DNA from 2 places in the Amycolatopsis sp. NPDC051373 genome. Region 1 is predicted to be linked to the other one. Evidence: riboswitches for the same ligand, from Rfam matches in the RefSeq annotation. Region 1 holds a riboswitch; the other holds the start of a gene.

What was found. A riboswitch is a leader RNA that binds a small molecule or an ion and turns the genes downstream of it on or off. The one in region 1 is predicted to bind cobalamin.
Region 2: it holds a riboswitch for cobalamin, as region 1 does, so the genes downstream of both, AB0383_RS10625 (hypothetical protein) here and metE (5-methyltetrahydropteroyltriglutamate--homocysteine S-methyltransferase) in region 1, are expected to answer to the same signal.

The regions. Positions count from the first base shown of each region.
Region 1 is NZ_JBFBAE010000010.1:225,295-228,494, reverse strand. Features, by position in the region: gene AB0383_RS20855 (ribonucleoside-diphosphate reductase subunit alpha) at 1-506, shown strand, start outside; gene AB0383_RS20850 (ribonucleotide-diphosphate reductase subunit beta) at 577-1,650, shown strand; cobalamin riboswitch at 1,739-1,954, shown strand; partial or broken gene metE (5-methyltetrahydropteroyltriglutamate--homocysteine S-methyltransferase) at 2,049-3,200, shown strand, end outside.
Region 2 is NZ_JBFBAE010000005.1:23,159-26,358, reverse strand. Features, by position in the region: gene AB0383_RS10635 (ATP-binding cassette domain-containing protein) at 1-6, opposite strand, end outside; gene AB0383_RS10630 (CbiQ family ECF transporter T component) at 3-1,079, opposite strand; gene AB0383_RS10625 (hypothetical protein) at 1,069-1,683, opposite strand; cobalamin riboswitch at 1,736-1,871, opposite strand; gene AB0383_RS10620 (Gfo/Idh/MocA family oxidoreductase) at 1,915-2,811, shown strand; gene AB0383_RS10615 (VanZ family protein) at 3,070-3,200, shown strand, end outside.

The DNA.
Region 1 (3,200 bases):
TGCCGGACGACCTCAAGGCGCTCTACGCCACCGCGTTCGAGATCGAGTCGAAGTGGATCGTGGACGCGGGCTCGGTCCGGCAGAAGTGGATCGACCAGGCGCAGTCGCTGAACCTCTACATCGCGGCGCCGAGCGGGCGCAAGCTCGACGAGCTGTACCGCTACGCGTGGCACAAGGGCCTCAAGACCACGTACTACCTGCGCGCGCAGTCGGCGACGCACGTGGAGAAGAGCACCCTGCGCGGCACCGACGGCAAGCTGAACGCGGTCTCGGCCGCCCCGGCCGCCGCCGCTGCTCCGGCCTCGACGCCGGTCCCGGCGACTGCGCCCGTGCCGTCGCCCTCGGCCGCTGTCCCGGCGAGCCCCGCCGCGGCCGTGCCCGCCGCGGTCCCGGCCGCCAAGCCCGCCGAGCCGAAGGAAATGCCGAAGGTCGACGACATCGACTTCGTCGCCACCGAAGGCGCCGCCTGCCGCATCGACGACCCCGACTGCGAAGCCTGCCAGTGACCTCCTCGCCGGCGGTGCGACCGGCGCGAACCGGCCGCACCGCCGGCGAGCCTTTTCTTGGAGCCTCTTGATGACCAACGTGGAGACCACGGACGCCACCGGCCTCGGCGAGATCGAGGTCGGCGCCGCCCGGATCAACGTCGACGACAAGCGCATGATCAACGCGCGCGCAGACGTGAACCAGCTGCTGCCCATGAAGTACCGCTGGGCGTGGGACAAGTACCTCGCCGCATGCAACAACCACTGGATGCCGACCGAGGTCGCCATGCAGGCCGACATCGCGCTGTGGAAGTCGCCTGACGGCCTGACCGAGGACGAGCGCCAGATGCTCAAGCGCAACCTCGGCTTCTTCGCCACCGCGGAGTCGTTGGTGGCCAACAACATCGTGCTCGCCGTGTACCGCCAGATCACCAACCCCGAGTGCCGTCAGTACCTGCTGCGCCAGGCGTTCGAGGAAGCCGTGCACACGCACACCTTCCAGTACATCTGCGAAAGCCTCGGCCTGGTCGAGGGCGAGCTGTTCAACATGTACCGCGAGGTGCCGTCCATCTCCGAGAAGGACGCGTGGGCGCTCAAGTACACGCAGAACCTCGAGAACCCGGACTTCGAGACCGGCACGCCGGAGGCCGACCAGGCGTTCCTGCGCGACCTCGTGGCGTTCTACGTGATCTTCGAGGGCATGTGGTTCTACACCGGCTTCGCGCAGATCCTCTCGCTCGGGCGCCGCAACAAGATGGTCGGCATCGCCGAGCAGTACCAGTACATCCTGCGTGACGAGTCGATCCACCTGAACTTCGGCATCGACTGCATCAACCAGATCAAGATCGAGAACCCGCACCTGTGGACCGAAGAGTTCCAGGCGGAGATCCGGCAGATGCTGCAGGACGCGTGCGAGCTGGAAGTCCGCTACGCGCGCGACACCATGCCGCGCGGCATGCTGGGCCTCTCGGCGCAGCTATGCGAGCAGTACATGCACTTCATCACCGACCGGCGCGCCCAGCAGATCGGCCTCGCGCCGATCTTCGGGGAGACGGAGAACCCGTTCCCGTGGATGTCGGAGGCGATGGACCTGAAGAAGGAGAAGAACTTCTTCGAGACCCGCGTGATCGAGTACCAGTCGGGCGGCGCGCTGGACTGGGATTGATCACAGCGGACTGATCCCGGACTCTGGGACCGGGGCGCGGCTTGTGCCGCCCGCAACCCCGACCCGCTAGGCTCGGCCACGCCACAGGTTCGCCAGGGCGTGGCCGGGCTTTTTTCGGTCGTGCCGGTGAGGCAACAGGGAATCCGGTGTGAATCCGGGACTGCCCCGCAGCGGTGAGTGGGAACGAAAGCCGTCACCACGATTTCGTGGTCAAGCACTGGGCGCGAGCCTGGGAAGCGACGGCGAGTAGGCGCGAGGTCGACGCCCACGAGTCCGAAGACCTGCCCGTGGCACGTGCGCCGACGGCGTGCGTGAGTCCGGGCCCCGTGGGACACGGCCTGACCGAACGCGGCTCTCGCGTGTCCGGGCTCGTTGGCGAGCTCGCGAGGAGAGAGCCTGTGACCACCATCGGCACCACCATCCTGGGATACCCGCGCATCGGCCCGGCCCGGGAGCTCAAGCGCGCCCTGGAGCGCTGTTGGGCGGGCACCACCGGCGAAGCGGAGTTGCTCGCCACCGGCCGCGAACTGCGCGCACGGACCTGGTCGCGACTGCGCGACGCCGGGCTGGAGTCGATCCCGTCCGGCACGTTCTCGCACTACGACCACGTGCTCGACACCGCCGAGCTGTTCGGCGCGCTGCCGGAGCGCTTCACGCGCCTCGGCCTCTCATCGCTGGACACGTACTTCGCCGCCGCGCACGGCGTACAGGACGAGCCGGCGCTCGAAATGACGAAGTGGTTCGACACCAACTACCACTACCTCGTGCCCGAACTGGGCCCCGGCTCGCGCTTCACGCTGTCGTGCACGAAGCCCCTCGACGAGGTGCGCGAGGCCCGGGAGCTGGGGATCGAGACGCGGCCGGTACTCGTCGGGCCGGTCACGTTCCTGCTGCTCAGCAAGGCGACACAACCGGATTTCGCACCGTTGGAGCTGCTCGACGAGCTACTGCCCGCATACGCGGAGCTGCTCGCCGCGCTGAAGGCCGAGGGCGTCGAGTGGGTGCAGCTCGACGAGCCGGCGTTCGCCGGTGACCGCACCACGAAGGAGCTCAACGCGCTGACCCGCGCGTACCACGTGCTGGCCAAGGCCGAGGACCGGCCGAAGCTGCTCGTCGCCGGGTATTTCGGCGGGCTCGGCCGCGGGCTGGGCGTGCTGGCCCGCTCCCCCGTTGAGGCGCTGGCCGTGGACCTCGTCACCGACGAGTCCTTTGTGGACGCTGTGGCCGCGGAAGGCGCGTTGCGCGACAAGGAGGTGCTCGCCGGCGTCGTCGACGGGCGCAACGTGTGGCGCACCGACCCGGACCGGGCGCTGGAACGCGCCGCGCGGCTGGCCAGCACCGCGCGGCACGTGAGCGTCTCGACGTCGTGCTCGCTGCTGCACGTGCCCTACGACGTCGAGGCCGAGACCCTCGATTCACGACTCGGGAGCTGGCTCGCGTTCGCCGACCAGAAGGTCGCGGAGGTCGTGCTGCTCGGGCGGGCGCTGCGCGGCGAGCCGGTGGACCTGTCGGCGGCGCGGGCGGCCGTCACTGACCGCGCGACAAACCCG
Region 2 (3,200 bases), on a different contig from region 1:
GATCATCGAGCCACCTCGGCGACGGGCAGTGGCCGCGGCGCGAGCCAGGCCGGCAACGCCGCGATCAACACGGCCAACGCCGGCAGCAAGGGCAACGTCGGCCAGCTCGGCGGGCTCACCGACGTGGCCAGCTGCGCCGGCGAGGAAGCCAGCAGCAGCCCCGCCGACGCGACCCCACACAGCACCACCAACGTCTCCGGCAGCCGCCACGGATCAGGCCGGTACGCCGTCCGCCGGATCCGCCGTCCGCCCAGCACGAACCCGGCGGACGCCACGGCCAAGCCCGCCACCAGCATGGGCACGCCGAGCCAGCTCGACGACCCGTCGAGCACCCCGTACACCCCGACGGCGACCCCGAACAGCCCCGCGAGCACGCAGGTCGCGATCAGCACCCGCACGCGCGGCGCGAGGTAGCCACGCCGGCCGTAGCCGCGCGAGTCCATGGCCGCCGCCAGCAGGAGCGAGCGGTCCATCGCGTCGGCGAGCACCGGCACGAAAACCCCCTTCACGAACCTCAGCCCCCGGCCGCGCGCCGCCCGCAGCCGTCGCGCGCGCCGCACCCGCTGCACGCTCTCCACCAGCTGGGGCGCGACCGAAAGCGCCACCGTGACGGCCGTGCTGACCTCGGCCAACGCGCCGGGCACGGCCTTGAGCAGGCGTTTCGGGTTGGCCAGCGCGTTGGCGGCGCCGACGCAGAGCACGATCGTGGCCAGCCGCAGCCCGTCGTAAAAGCCGCCGAGCAGCTCCTCCGCCGACGTCGGCCCCAGCAGCTCGATCCCGGCGGCCGCGGCGGGCAGCGGGATCGTCGGCAGCGTGAAGAGCACGTGGCCGCCGTCCTCGCCGCCGCTGAGGATGCGGAACAGCACGCGCGACACCACGATCACGCCCGCGACCAGCGCGTACACCCGAAAAGCCAGCGCCCACGGCGCGTCGCCCCGGCGGTTCACCACCACGAACCCGGCCACGGCGATCACCAGCGCGAGCAGCAGCGGGTTGGTGGTGCGGCTGGCGGCGACGGCGAGCGCGAGCGCCCACACCCACCACGCGCCCGGGTGCAGAGCCCGCGCGTTACCGGGCAGCACGCCTGCGCCGCAGCCCGACGACCACACCCGCGACGACGAGCACCGCGATCACGACGAGCCCGATCACCAGGCTCCACGGGAAACCGCTGCCGCCGGAATCCGTGGCCGCGGCCGCGGGCGCAGGCACGTTGGCCTTCCGCACCGGCGCCACCCGCGGCGGCGGGTAGTCCTGGAAGGACTTCTTGTGCGCGAACGACCAGCCCTCGAAGCTCCCCGCCGGCGGCTTCCAGCCCTGCACGCCGACCTGGCTCGAAGCCCACTTGCCACCGTCGGTCGCCGTCCAGAAGCTCCACGACGCGCTCTCCGGCGGCATCCCCGAGCACGACTGGTCGGCCGGTTTGCCCTCGATCTTGCAGATCAGCGCGAGGCCGTACTTGCCGACGCCCGCGATGTCGAGGCCCGCGTTCTGCATGGCCGCCACGCCGTCGGCCTGCGGCCCGGGCGCGCAGCGGATCAGGGTGTCGCCACCGAGGTCCTGGAAGTCGACGACCACCGTCACGCCCGTGGCGTCGGGGCAGTACCCCGCGGCGCCCTTGCCGGGCACGGTCGCGGTGGCGGGACTCGCACCGGACAGACCGGCGGTGACCAGGAGCGCGGCCACGGCAAGGAGCCGGGCAGAAAAGACAGGGAACAACCGCATCGTTGATGAACCTCGCATCGAATCGGACCACGGCGGGCGATCCGGCTCACGGCCGCACGGGCGGCCGCTCACGGTTGCGGGTCAGCGCCGGATTCCCACCGGCTTCCCCCGATCGTGGTGTACAGCTGACCGACGTTAACCCACCGGAGGTACCCGCCGGAAGCGGCGCCGGACACACTTACACTGCCGGGCGTGGACGTCGGACAGCTGCGCATCGGCCTCGTCGGAACCGGTCCCTGGGCGACCACGGTGCACGCGCCGGGCCTGACCGAACACCCCGGCACCGAGCTCACCGCCGTGTGGGCGCGCCGCATCACCAGCGCCCGTCCGCTGGCCGAGGCCCACGGAGCCGTCGGCACCGACGACCTCGACGAGCTGTTCTCGCTGGTCGACGCCCTCGCCTTCGCCGTGCCGCCCGCCGTGCAGGCGGAGATCGCGACGCGCGCGGCCGAGGCCGGCAAGCACCTGATCCTCGAGAAGCCGATCGCCGCCGACCTGGCGAGCGCCCAGCGGCTGGCCGACGCCGTGGACAAAGCCGGCGTCGCGTCGCTCGTGATGCTCACGCTGCGGTTCTCCCAGCAGACGCGCGAGTGGCTCGACGGCCTCGCCGCCTCGGGCGGCTGGCGCGGCGGTGGCGCGCGCTGGCTGTCGGGCGCGCTGCTCGGCGGGCAGTACTCGACCTCGGCCTGGCGCCTCGACGCGGCCGGTGGCGCGCTCGCCGACATCGGCCCGCACGCGTTCGACCTGCTCGACGCCGCCCTCGGCCGCATCACCGACGTGCTCGCGGCTCACCGTGGCCCCGACGACCTGTGGCAGCTGATGTTCGCCCACGAGGGCGGCGCCACGAGCACCGCGACGCTGTCGCTGCGACTGCCGGTTCAGCCGAGCGTGGTCGAGGTCGCGGTCTACGGCGAGCACGGCTACCGGACGCTCGGTCGCAAACCGGGCACCGCCGGGGAGTCCTACACGGCACTGCTGGACGACTTCGCGGCCATGGTCGCGAGTGGCACGACCACGCATCCGTGCGACGTCCACCGTGGCCTGCACCTGTCCGCGCTCATCGGGAAGGCGCGCGAGCTCGCCGGGTAGTACACAGGCTCGAACCCTTGATTTCCGTTGTGAAACAAGGCTTTTCACCAAGTCGGCGAAATCCTTCCACAGGGTTGTCCACAGCATCCACTATGGACGGTCCGCGCCTCGACCGAACCACGGGAAGCCGTTTCGCGCCACCGGAAAGATCACCGAATAGTGCGGCCCGCTGAGCATGCCGACTCGAACCGGCAATGCGAAGGTTGATCTTGGGAGGGCGGGAAGAAGCAGTTCAGAGGGGTTCGAGAAGGGAAGCGCATGGGCGCCTTGCTGCGCGCTTTCTGGGGGATCATCCCGATCACGGCCATCGCGTTGCCGTACGCGCTGCTCTGCTGGCCCTTGCTCGCCGCGCGGAGGCGGCGAAGAAGCAGCATCAGCCTCGGCCACGC